3 regions of the Bradyrhizobium sp. HKCCYLRH2060 genome follow, and region 3 is predicted to be linked to each of the others. Evidence: predicted binding sites of a transcription regulator. Region 3 holds the regulator's gene; each other region holds the start of a gene.
The links. Region 3 encodes LexA, which represses DNA repair genes until DNA is damaged. Its sites were predicted from a motif close to TGTTCNNNNTGTGTTCNG; they were not measured.

Region 1: the regulator LexA is predicted to act here: its motif matches at 2,163-2,180, upstream of ACQR10_RS03925 (single-stranded DNA-binding protein).
Region 2: the regulator LexA is predicted to act here: its motif matches at 2,290-2,307, upstream of ACQR10_RS14590 (helicase-related protein).

Annotation. Positions count from the first base shown of each region.
Region 1 is NZ_JBNPUK010000002.1:31,866-36,039, forward strand. It holds gene ACQR10_RS03915 (outer membrane protein) at 197-952, opposite strand; gene ACQR10_RS03920 (outer membrane protein) at 1,146-1,889, opposite strand; gene ACQR10_RS03925 (single-stranded DNA-binding protein) at 2,341-2,838, shown strand; gene ACQR10_RS03930 (DUF2306 domain-containing protein) at 2,991-3,389, shown strand; gene gyrA (DNA gyrase subunit A) at 3,561-4,174, shown strand, end outside.
Region 2 is NZ_JBNPUK010000006.1:77,877-82,050, forward strand. It holds gene rpmB (50S ribosomal protein L28) at 222-530, opposite strand; gene ACQR10_RS14585 (DUF3108 domain-containing protein) at 1,134-1,910, shown strand; gene ACQR10_RS14590 (helicase-related protein) at 2,449-4,174, shown strand, end outside.
Region 3 is NZ_JBNPUK010000008.1:202,762-206,935, forward strand. It holds gene ACQR10_RS17810 (ComEC/Rec2 family competence protein) at 1-300, shown strand, start outside; gene ACQR10_RS17815 (hypothetical protein) at 255-512, opposite strand; gene ACQR10_RS17820 (hypothetical protein) at 688-1,128, opposite strand; gene lexA (transcriptional repressor LexA) at 1,424-2,122, opposite strand; gene ACQR10_RS17830 (molybdopterin molybdotransferase MoeA) at 2,328-3,539, opposite strand; gene ACQR10_RS17835 (LysR family transcriptional regulator) at 3,751-4,174, opposite strand, start outside.

The DNA of each region.
Region 1 (4,174 bases), on a different contig from region 3:
AGACTGCTTTCTAAACTCGTGATCGGCAGCAGGTGTGCGGCGGGATGTGTCGAACGTGCTTAAGCGCGGGTAAAGATCGCGGCCGTCGCGCCGATCGTGGAGCTGTCCCGAGGGCACGCATGGTGAGCGCCTGGCGCGTCAGGCCTCGAGTGCCAGTCTTCGAGCGCGCCAGTCTTCGAGTGCCTGTCCTCGAGGGTCAGTGCTTGGAGACGACGGGACCGCCCCAGCGATAGTTGACGCGGACCGTCGCCATGTCGACGTCCTGGCCGACCGCATCGGTCCGGCCCGCGGCTCCGCCGGGAACACCGGAGAAGCCCAGGGTGCGGTTGCCCATGAACAGGTGCTCGTATTCGGCTGCGACCGACCAGTTCTTGGCGAAGCCGACCTCGACACCGGTGCCGACCGCAGCCCCCCAGCGCGTGGCGCTGGACTGGTCGAGAGCCGCGCCCGTTGCCGTGGCGAGACCGTTGTACTTCTCGCTTGCGACCGCGGCGCCGCCCTTTACGTACCAGAGCACGTTGTTCCAGGAATAGCCGACCTGGCCCGTGAACACGCCGATGCCGTTGATCTTGGTCTGGTTGGTCACGGCCGGGGCGAACTGGCTGGTGTTGCTGCCCTTGAGGTTGGCCCAGTTGCCCTGACCTTCGACGCCGAATACCCAGCCGCCAGCCTGCCAGCGATAGCCGATCTGGCCGCCCGCCAGCGCGCCGGTCGCATCGTGGCAACCCTCGGCGTTGGTCGCAGCGACACCTGCGAAGCTGACCTTGTTGGTCCAGCAGGTGCGGGAGGATGCGCCGCCGGCGTTCAGGCCGACATAGAAACCACTCCAATCATAGATCGTTGTGATCATCGCAGGCGCTTTGGTGAAGGTGCGCGCGGGCAGATCGGCAGCGATGGCCGGCGCAATCCCCAGCGCCAGCGAAGTTGTCGCCCCCAGCAACAGCCTTCTCATCGCATTCCCCAAACCAAGTCCGACGCCCGCACGCACGCTCTCACCAACGCCCACCCGCCGGACCTTGATAGCCCCTTCCGCCGTAAAAAGCCGTCACCCAAAGGACACAACGGCTCGGCAAGTACCGGTTCTGGCACGCAAAAAAAGGCCGGCGCGAGGCCGGCCTTTCGACATATTCGCTTTTGGCGTGCGATCAGTAGCGCGACATGCCCGGACCACCGAAGTGGTAGGAGATGCCGGCCTTGACGGTATGGACGGTGTCGCTCCACTCCGAGCGGTTGGTCGCGACCGGGGAGTACTGGATCGAGCTCTTGCCGAAATCGAGATAGTTGTACTCGACCTTGGCCGACCAGTTCGGAGCGAACATGTACTCGGCACCGGCGCCGATCGTCCAACCCCAGCGCCAGTCGTTCTGCACGAACACGTTGCCGGGAACGCCATCGTAGCGGTGCTGCAGATCGCCGACGGTGGCACCGCCGCTGACGAAGAGCAGTGCCGGACCCGTGGCCCAGCCGAGCCGGCCCTTGATGTCGCCGAAGCCGCGCAGCTTGGTGAAGTAGGTGTCACCGACGCCGGCGTTGATCACGGCCGAGCGGCCGTCGATGTCCGCCCAGTGATAGTCGCCCTCGAGGCCGAACACGATGTTGTCGACCTGCCAATTGTAGCCGATCACGCCGCCGGCGAAGCCGCCTGTGATGTCGTAACGCTGCGTGCCGGCAAAGATCGCCGTATTCGGCGCACCGAAGAAGGTCTCATCGCTGCGGCCCCAGCCGCCACCGCCCTGCAGACCGAGATAGAAGCCGGCCCAGGTCGGAAGCGGAGCGGGCGCCATCACCGGGGCCTTCGTGTACGGGCGGGCGGCGAGATCGGCGGCTCCCGCCGGCGTCAGCGCCCCCAAGACCATCAAGCTGACAGCTCCAAGAAAAATTCTTTTCATCCCAAGTCTCCCGCTTTGGGCGTCTCCAAAATGGTCCCCGGAGACGCACGTCTGTGAAGTTGGTGCGACCACGCTTGCGGCCCCAATCCGTCCTCAAATATACGCGATTCAACCCTGGATACCGTCTCCCAAAAGCCACAGGCGGGGAGGAAGTGGGGCGATGTAAGCTGATGAAAGTTAATCGCTTTTTCGTGATTGACGGAACTTTTTCGCGGTTCCATTGGGTTCCATCGGGTTCCTTGGAACTCGACGCACGGTTGTAGACACAGGCGCGCGAACAAAACTGGAACAATGGCCGTCCGCCTGCTATATGTGGATAAACAATGGACGAGGCGGGTGGACCGCGCGGCAACCGTATAGGGTCCGCCGCGAGAGGAAGGGTTAGCCACCGGACGCCGTGAGGCCGGTGTGGACGGCCGGTCCGATGATCGAGAACCGCGGGAGAGTGGTGATGGCGGGTAGTGTGAACAAGGTGATTCTGGTCGGCAATCTCGGCAAGGACCCCGAGATCCGGCGTACGCAGGATGGGCGGCCGATCGCCAATCTGAGCATTGCGACGTCGGAAACGTGGCGCGACAAGGCGACCGGCGAGCGCAAGGAAAAGACCGAATGGCACCGTGTGGTGATCTTCAATGAAGGTCTCTGCAAGGTCGCCGAGCAGTATCTGAAGAAGGGCGCCAAGGTTTACATCGAGGGCGCGCTGCAGACCCGCAAATGGACCGACCAGAGCGGCGTCGAGAAGTACTCGACCGAGGTCGTCCTGCAGGGCTTCAACTCGACCCTGACGATGCTCGATGGCCGTGGTGGCGGGGGCGGCAGCTTCTCCGATGACATGGGTGGCGGCGATTTCGGCAGCAGCGGTCCGTCGATGGCGCCGCCGCGCCGCGCGGTCGCTTCGGCCGGCGGTGGCGGACGCAACAGCGACATGGACGACGACATTCCGTTCTGAGCCGCCTGCGTCCTCGGTCGATACAAGGTGGCTTCCGTCCGTGTCGGGACGGGAGCCGGGGCGATCACCTCGGGTCTCGCATTGCAGGCGATCGCGCGCGTCTGACGTTTCGTTCGCTTGAGCTGTGCGTAACCTGACCACCGGGGTGTTGCATGAGCTTCGCACCGCTGCTCGCCGCCGAGCCCGCCGTCCTGCTGCACGCTGTCGCCGCGATGACGGCGTTCGCACTGGGGCTGGTCCAGTTCGCAGCCCCGAAAGGGACCTTGCCGCATCGAACGCTCGGCTGGATCTGGGTCACTCTCATGGCCGCCGTTGCGGCCAGCTCGTTCTGGGTTCACACCATCCGGCTGGTCGGTCCCTTCAGCCCGATTCACCTGCTGTCGCTCTATACGCTGGCCGTGCTGCCGGTTGCGGTGTGGGCTGCGCACCGCCATCGGGTGGGGCCCCATCGCCGGGCCATGATCACGCTGTTCTCCGGCGCCCTCGTGATTGCCGGACTGTTCACGCTCATGCCTGGACGGATCATGCACAAGGTGGTCTTCGGCCCATAGCCAAACAGGGTTCCCGGAGCCTGCCATGGGCGGCCGCGGCAACCGGTTAAGTCCCTGGAAAGGCGAGCAGAAAAAGCGCGCTCCGAACCCCCTTGGGGGTGGCTAGCGGCAGCGCCATGCGCTATATGATTCCAAGCGATTTTCGCGTGTCAAAACCGACCGGTATCCCCTTTGTCCGATAAAGAAGATGAGAAGCCCGGCGAGCCGGGCGGACCTTCCGACATTCGTCCCGTTTCCATCCTCGACGAGATGAAGCGCTCCTACCTCGATTACGCGATGAGCGTGATCGTGTCGCGAGCGCTGCCCGATGCGCGCGACGGCCTCAAGCCCGTGCACCGGCGCATCCTGTATTCGATGTACGAGCAGGGGCACACGCCCGACAAGAAGTACGTCAAGTCCGCGCGCGTGGTCGGCGACGTCATCGGTAAATACCATCCGCATGGCGATCAGTCGATCTACGACGCCATGGTGCGCATGGCGCAGGACTTCTCGATGCGCGTGCCGCTGATCGACGGCCAGGGCAATTTCGGCTCCGTCGACGGCGATCCCCCCGCGGCCTATCGATACACCGAAGCGAAGCTCGCCAAGTCGGCGATTCCGCTGCTCGACGACATCGACAAGGACACCGTCGACTTCCAGGCCAACTACGACAATTCCGACAAGGAACCGTCGGTTCTTCCGGCCAAATATCCGAACCTGCTGGTCAATGGCGCCGGCGGCATCGCGGTCGGCATGGCCACCAACATCCCGCCGCACAATCTCGGCGAGGTGATCGATGCCTGCAT
Region 2 (4,174 bases), on a different contig from region 3:
GGCGGAGTGACTGCTGGGCGCCGTTGTACGAACGGATGGTCACCCGACCTGTCCTGCCGCCCCGCGCCGGCTGCCTTGTCCAGAGTTGTCAGTTGATCACGGCATCCGCAAGCAAAACGGCCGGATCTCTCGACCCGGCCGTTTCGACATCTCGTTCAGCTCGAAGCCCCGCTCGTGACGCGTCCGGCTTCTGCATCAATCTTGAATTTCGGTTGGCTCTCTCAGCTCGCCTTCGCGACCGGGGCAGCGTCCGCCGCCTTCTTCTCGATGGCGCGCTTCAGCTCCAGCGCGCGCGGCGACAGGGTCGCGGCGTTGGCCTTGAGCAGATAGGCGTCGAGGCCGCCATTGTGGTCGACGCTCTTGAGCGCGTTGGTCGAAACGCGCAGGCGCACGTTGCGGCCGAGTGCATCCGAGATGAAGGTCACGTTGCACAGGTTCGGCAGGAAGCGCCGCTTGGTCTTGATGTTGGAGTGGCTGACCTTGTGGCCAACCTGGGGACCCTTGGCCGTCAGTTCACAGCGCCGCGACATGGCAATAAATCCTCTCTCATCCCCGCACCCTTCGTCCGCCTATGTCGGCGGGCCGCGGGGGTCCAAAACTCGTCCAGCTCGTCTCTGGGAGATGCGGTCCTATAGGGGGGATGCGGCTTTTCGTCAAGGTTTTGAAGGCCGCAGCAAATACAGGGAACCGGGCCGGCGAACCCGGAGGACGCGACCCATGCCTCCTCCTGGTCGGGCCGAAATCGCCGACCAGCAGAAAAGCAGGCGTGTAATCAATAGTATAGCCGGCAGTTTAGACCATATAAAGGGCGCATTCGGACGTGATGGATGGATATCCCGCGAACGGAATGGCGGCATGCTGGCGCGGTCGGAGGTTCGCGGCTCGGTTCCGGCAGCGCTGCGGACGACGGTTCTGAGTGCTGTTCAGGCGCAAAGCGCTGGACAAACCGCCATTGTCGGACGGTTCGCGTTGTTTGAAGGCGTTTTTGGCTTAAGTAGCAAGGACGGCGCGTCGGATCGGTCCGGCGCTCAGGCAGGCGGATCGGCAGGATCATTCGTCACGTGACCATCATCTCGGTTCCCTCATTTCTCTCGGGCCGCCTGGCCGCGGCCGGGGCAGCGCTCTGCCTGTTGTTGCTGGCGCAAGGCGCCCAGGCGCAGGCTCGGTTGGACGCTCAATACGAGGCTTCCCTGGCCGGCATCCCCGTCGGCAAGGGCACCTGGGCGGTCGAGATCGGGGATGATCAGTATGGTGCTGCGGCTCAGGGCGGCACCGCCGGCCTGCTCAAGAGCTTCTCGCAAGGATCAGGCACGGGCTCGGTGCAGGGACGCGTCGTCAACGGCGCCCTGGTCGGCCAGAGCTACCAGGCCTCGACCTCCACGGGAAAGAAATCGGAGCAGATCCGCATCAATCTGCAGAACGGCACCGTGAAGGACTTCGCCATCGAGCCGGCGCCTCCAGTCGATCCCGACCGCATTCCGGTGACGGATGCCCACAAGCGCGGCGTGCTCGATCCGATGACGGCCTCTCTGGTGCGGGTGCCGGGCAATGGCGAACTGCTGTCGCCGGACTCCTGCCGCGGCGCTGCGCCCGTGTTCGACGGCCGCATGCGCTACGAGCTCAAGCTCGACTACAAGCGCATGGAGAACGTCAAGGCTGACAAGGGCTATCGCGGTCCGGCGCTGGTCTGCGCGATCTACTTCACGCCGGTCGCGGGCTACATCCCGGACCGGCCGGTCATCAAATATCTGGCTCAGGCCCGCAACATGGAGATCTTCTTCGTGCCGATCGCCGGCACCCGCGTGCTGGTGCCGTTCAAGATGGTGATCCCGACCCCGCTGGGGACCGCGATGCTGGAGGCGACGTCGTTCATCACCCAGGCGGCGCCGCACGTCGCCAAGACCCAGTAGCGCCTCGTATCGCTGCTCCTCCACATCCGAATCTCGTCGCTGTGGCACGGCCCCGTCAGCGGCTGAGCCGCAACAGCGGCCGTGGCGTGAAGGTCTGGCGGCATGCCGTCCGCTCTCGCTTGAATGCGATGGAGATTCCGCGTTGACCTCCGATTTGCCGGTCCCCGTATGGATGCTGTCTGCTGCGCGTGAATCCGTTTGACTCTTCCCTGATTCTGATTCGACTCGGGACGCCCTGAAATGCGCGCCAGTTCCATCGCGAAAGCGTTGCTTGTGGAGCCCGCGAAAACTTGATCTAGTGCTGGCTTGATCGCAGAGCGCGAGATGTTGCGGTGAACGAAGCCTGAAAGCCGACAGAGTCAGCGATTCCTTCGCGATTCGTTCTCAAGGCGTTCCGAAGCTTAAGCTGCGGCACTATATGCGTCACAATGTGAGACAGGGGTCAGCATCTCAGCCTCTCCAGACACACGACAATTCCGCATCCGTCGCGCGTGAACGACGCGCTTCCAACGCCGGCTTCGAGACCCACATTTAACGAATGGCTTTTTCGTCCTCTTCGGCTGCCTCGCCTTTCGAGCGCACGTCCGACCGTGCTCCCGGAAGCGGCGTCACCGCCGTGCTCGGCCCCACCAACACCGGCAAGACGCATCTGGCGATCGAGCGCATGCTCGCGCATTCCTCCGGCATCATCGGACTGCCGCTGCGGCTGCTCGCGCGCGAGGTCTACAACAAGATCGCCGATCGCGTCGGCAGCGAGGCCGTCGCGCTGATCACCGGCGAGGAGAAGATCAAGCCGAAGAACCCGCGCTATTGGGTGTCGACGGTCGAGGCGATGCCCAGGGATCTCGACGTGTCGTTCCTGGCCGTCGACGAGATCCAGATCGCGTCCGATCTCGAGCGCGGCCATGTCTTCACCGACCGCATCCTCAATCGCCGCGGGCGCGACGAGACGCTGCTGCTCGGGGCTGCGACGATGCGCCCCATCATCGAGCGGCTGTTGCCCGGTGCGTCGATGGTGACACGGCCACGATTGTCGCAGCTCGAATTCGCCGGCGACCGGAAGATCACGCGGCAGCCGCGCCGGACCGCCATCGTGGCGTTCTCGGCTGACGAGGTGTACGCCATCGCCGAGCTGATCCGCCGCCAGCATGGCGGCGCCGCCGTGGTGCTGGGATCGCTGTCGCCGCGCACGCGCAACGCGCAGGTGGCGATGTTCCAGAACGGCGACGTCGACTATCTCGTCGCCACCGATGCGATCGGCATGGGGCTCAATCTCGACGTCGATCACGTCGCCTTCGCATCCGACCGCAAATACGACGGCTATCAGTTCCGCCGGCTCACGCCGTCGGAGTTTGCCCAGATCGCCGGCCGTGCCGGACGCGCGACGCGTAACGGCACGTTCGGCACCACCGGACGTTGTGCGCCGTTCGAGCCCGAGCTGGTCAATGCGCTCCAGAACCACACCTTCGATACCGTGAAGGTGCTGCAATGGCGCAACTCCAGGCTTGATTTCGCGTCCTTGAGCGCGCTCCAGGTCTCCCTGGCGATTACGCCGGGGCATGACGCGCTGACGCGCGCGCCGACCGCGGAGGATCTGCGCGTGCTCGATCATGCCGCGCGCGATGCCGAGGTGCGCGACATGGCGCATGGCGCTGAAGCGGTCGAGCGTCTCTGGGAAACCTGCCAGATTCCCGACTATCGCAGGCTGTCGCCGGCTGCCCATGCGGAGCTGGTGACCACCGTGTTCGGCTTCCTGATGCAGAAGGGGCGTATTCCGGACGCCTGGTACGCGGCCCAGGTCGATCAGGCCGACCGCGTCGATGGCGACATCGATACGCTGTCGGGGCGGATTGCACAGATTCGCACCTGGACCTTCGTGGCCAACCGGCCCGACTGGCTGCGCGACCCTGATTATTGGCAGGGGATTACCCGCGAACTCGAAAATAAATTGTCAGACGCCCTTCATGAACGGCTCACGGAGCGTTTCGTTGATCGTCGTACCAGTGTATTGATGCGGCGCCTGCGGGAGAACAGTGTTTTGAATACGGAAATCGGCAAGACCGGCGAAGTGATCGTTGAAGGGCACGCGATCGGCCGCCTGGATGGATTCACCTTCGCGCCCGACGCCGCCGAAGCCGGCTCGGAGGCCAAGGCCTTGCAGGCTGCTGCCCAGAAGGCGCTGGCCGGCGAGATCGAGGCGCGCGCCGAGAAGCTGTCCGGCGCGCCCGACGAGCACATCGTGCTCACCGCCGACGGCACGATGC
Region 3 (4,174 bases):
GAGGCGCTCGCCGACGATTGCGCCCGTGTCGCGCTGATCGTCACCGCGCGCGCCGCGCCGTCATCCTGCGCGGCGGCCGTGATCGATCGCGAGCGGCTGCGGCAGCAGGGCGCCTTGTTGCTGGTGCAGCAGGGCAAAGGCTTCGCCGTGACGCCGGCGCGTGCCGGCGGCACCGACCGCCCATGGTGGCCGGCGCCCGCCGAGGCCGGCGAGTTCGACACGACGCTGACGCCGCGTGCGCCGGCCGCGCGGCTTCAGGACGCGACGCCGCCGGAGACGGAGCAGGGCGAGCAGGATTGAGCGCCGGGCAGCTCGAAGGTGCCGAGATGATACTCGGCGTCGTCTGGTCCATCGAACAGCGAGGGCCCTTCGACCAGCGTGAACGCAGCGCCCGGATAGCGTTGCCAGATGGCGACGTCATCAGCCGTGACCGTCAGCCATCCGAACGCAAGCATGTAGCGGCCGGGCTCGGTGATCCGTCCGGCCTTGTTCCAATCGATCTTGTTGACCACGGCGGCAAGCTCCCCCGGCAAACAATGCCGGCCGAGGGATGTCGTTCCTATCCGATGCGATGCCGGGGCGTGAGATTCGCCCGAGAGGACTTTGCGCTTGCAGAACCCAAGTTGACCAAGTCTCCCACCGTCGAAAGCGCGCTCACGACCGACAGAAATGCCGACGCGCAGGCCCTCAGGTGATGCTGATGCGGCGAATCGGTGTGGCCTGCGACGTCGGCACGTCCTCGCCGATGTCCGGGCGACGCTCTGCCGGCTGCTTGCTGACCGGCAATTGCAGCACGGTGACGCGCTGGCCCTCGCAGAGCTGGGTCACCAGCACGTGGCGGCCGTCGGCGAACTCGATCGCGTCGTGATGGCGATCGGGAATGTGCGTCTCGATGCTGTTGAACTTCGCGACGCGCTCGCGGATCGTCCGGGTCCAGAGCCAGCGGCTGTCGTAGCGGACGTCCTCGGCGAAGGCCAACTCGGTGCCGGGCAGCATGCAGACTGCGACGGTCGGCTCGCTCTCCAACGCGAAGCCGCGGGTGGCGGTGCCACGGAAGGTCATCGAGATCAACGTCTCGCCGACCTTGGCGGGACGGGACGCAACCGCATGGAGGCTGTAGTCACACATCGGATCGCTCCTCGTTGAGAGATAGCCGACCCACGCTCCCCCCGGACAGGCGCAGGCCTCTATCAGAGTGGACATCGATGGTGATGTTAGCGCGCGCTTCGCGGCAATTCTGCGCTGATCTGCATCGCGTGTGCCCGCGGCCGATCACAAGCGTTTGAGCATGCCGCGCTGCACATCATGAGGTGCATTCGCGAGCGACGTATTGTGCTGGGCTGCCTCTTGCTTTGCTGGGCTGCCTCTTGTTCGGCGGCGAAAGCGCGTGCGCCCGCCGCCGATCGACCGATCGCATTCGCGATCAGTACTTGCGATACAGCCCGACCAGCTTGCCCTGGATCTTCACCCGGTTCGGCGGCAAGATGCGCACCTCGTAGGCGGTGTTGGCCGGCTCCAGCGCGATCGATGCGCCGCGGCGGCGGAAGCGCTTCAAGGTGGCTTCCTCATCGTCGATCAGCGCCACCACGATGTCGCCGGTGTCGGCGGTCTCGTTGCGCTGGATCAGCGCCATGTCGCCGTCGAGGATGCCGGCATCGACCATCGAGTCGCCGCGCACCTCGAGCGCGTAGTGGTCGCCGTTGCCGAGCATGTCGGCAGGTACGCTGATGGTGTGGCTGCGCGTCTGCAGCGCCTCGATCGGGGTACCGGCGGCGATGCGGCCCATCACCGGCACCGCCACGGGGCGCTCGCCATCGTCCAGCGCGGGAGTGCTGGTGCGCACCTTGCCGAGATTGCCCTCGATCACCGACGGCGTGAAGCCGCGACGGTTGCCCGCGGCCTGCGACAGCTCGGGCAGCTTGATCACCTCGATCGCGCGGGCGCGATTCGGCAGCCGGCGGATGAAGCCGCGCTCCTCGAGCGCCGTGATCAGGCGATGAATGCCGGACTTCGAACGCAGATCGAGCGCATCCTTCATCTCGTCGAAGGACGGCGGCACGCCGGCTTCCTTGAGCCGCTCGTTGATGAACCGCAGAAGTTCGTACTGTTTGCGCGTCAGCATCTCGACCTGGTCCCCGGTTTGTTGTCGTCCGAGTCCAGGAGCTGCGCCTTGAGCACAAGCCGGCTGAGAGCGCCCTGGAGTCGGACCGTCATCGCGTCGCCCGCAACATACTAAAAACAAATCATGAACGGACACTATATGTTCGATGTGTGTTCCGCAATCCTAAAAATATGATGAACGGACCGGGCTTTACCGGGGAAGCGGCTCAGTTCGGCAGGCGCAGGATCTCGCACGGGCTGCCGGCAGGCGCCTTCGGCGCAAACGCCGGCCGGATCACCAGCGCCTGCGACAGCGCGAGGTTCCCGAGCAGCGACGAATCCTGCTGGCTCACTGGGGTGGCTACCAGCGTGCCGTCGGCGCGCTCCTCGAGCTGCGCCCGCAGATAGTCCTCGCGCGAATCGTTCGCCCCCAACTCGCGGCCGAGCAGGGCGGTCTCGCGCGGCATTACGGCCTCGTCGCGGCCGAGCAGGCGCCGAATCAGCGGCACCATGAACAGGATGGCGCAGACATAGGACGACACCGGATTGCCGGGCAGTCCGATCACCCTGATGTCGCCGAGCCGTCCGTGCATCATCGGCTTGCCCGGCCGCATCGCGATCTTCCAGAACGCCATTTCGACGCCCTCGGCCTCCAGCGCCTGCTTGACCAGGTCGTGATCGCCGACCGAGGCGCCGCCGGTCGTGATCAGGACGTCGGCCTCGGCCGCGCGGGCGCGCCGGATTCCAGCGACCGTCGCCTCCATCGTATCCGCGGCGATGCCGAGATCGATCGGCGTCGCGCCCTCGCTGCGCACCAGCGCCCGCAGCGCGTAGCCGTTGGAATAGACGATCTGCCCCGGGCCGGGCGTCGAGCCCGGCATCACCAGCTCGTCGCCGGTGGCGAGCAGCGCCACCTTCGGCCGCCGCCGCACCGGCAGCGCCGGATGATTCATGCTGGCCGCCAGGGATAGGTCGCGGTCGCTGAGCCGGCGCCCGGCCTTCAGCAGCACCATGCCCTGGTGGAAGTCGACGCCGGCCGGCCGGATGTGCCGGCCTGTGATCGCGGCCTCGGTGATCACGACATGGCCGTCCTCGGCGATCGTGTCCTCCTGGATCACCACCGCGTCGGCGCCTGCGGGGACAACGCCGCCGGTGAAGATCCGCGCCGCCTCGGCGGGCCCGACCACGCGATCGAACGGCCGTCCCGCCGCGACCTCGCCGATCACCTTCAGCCGCGCCTTGGCCTTGGCTGCGTCGGCCGCGCGCACCGCATAGCCATCCATCGCCGACATCGCCTCGGGCGGCTGCGTCCGCAGCGCCGCGAGGTCGCGGGCCAGGATGCGGTGATAGGCCTCGTCCAGCCCGACCATTTCCTCAGCCAGCGGCTCGGTGCCGGCGAGCACCGCGGACAACGCATCGGAGACCGGCATCAGGGCCATGGGATTACCTTCGGACGAAGACGGGCAGATCGACTGAATCGCCTTCTAACCGAACGCGCACGGGGTGGCCAAGAGCCTAAGCCGCTCCCGGCTTTCCGATCGTCTGAAGGTGCGTCGCGTGGCCCGCCGCCTCACGATCGCGCGAGAAACTCTGCAATCATGCCGGGGGGCAGTCGCGATCTGCTCACGTGCACACGGAGACCCGACGGAGCTATCCGGCAGCCGCGCGACAGGCGGCGCGCTCGGTGGTGTGCAGGATGTCCGCCACCATGTTCCGCAGCCAGACCGATGCGGCATCGCGGTCGAGCTGCAGCGGCCAGACCATCGAGACCGCCGGCAGCCGCAACTTCAACGGCGCCGGACAGAGCGCCAGCCCAAACCGGGGTCCGTAGAGCCTTGCCATCCGGGTCGGGATCGTGGTGATCACCGGTGACGCGGCCACCGTCGCCAGCACGCTGAGGAAATCCGAGGAGGCCGAGACCACGTTGAGCTCGGTGCCGATCTCATCCAGCGCCGCCTCCAGGCAGCCCTGCAGGCTGTTGGTCAGCGTCACCAGTGCGTGCGGAAGCGACAGATAGGCATCCAGGCCGATCGGTGTTTTCATCGCGATGCGCTTTGGATTGTAGACGCAGCTC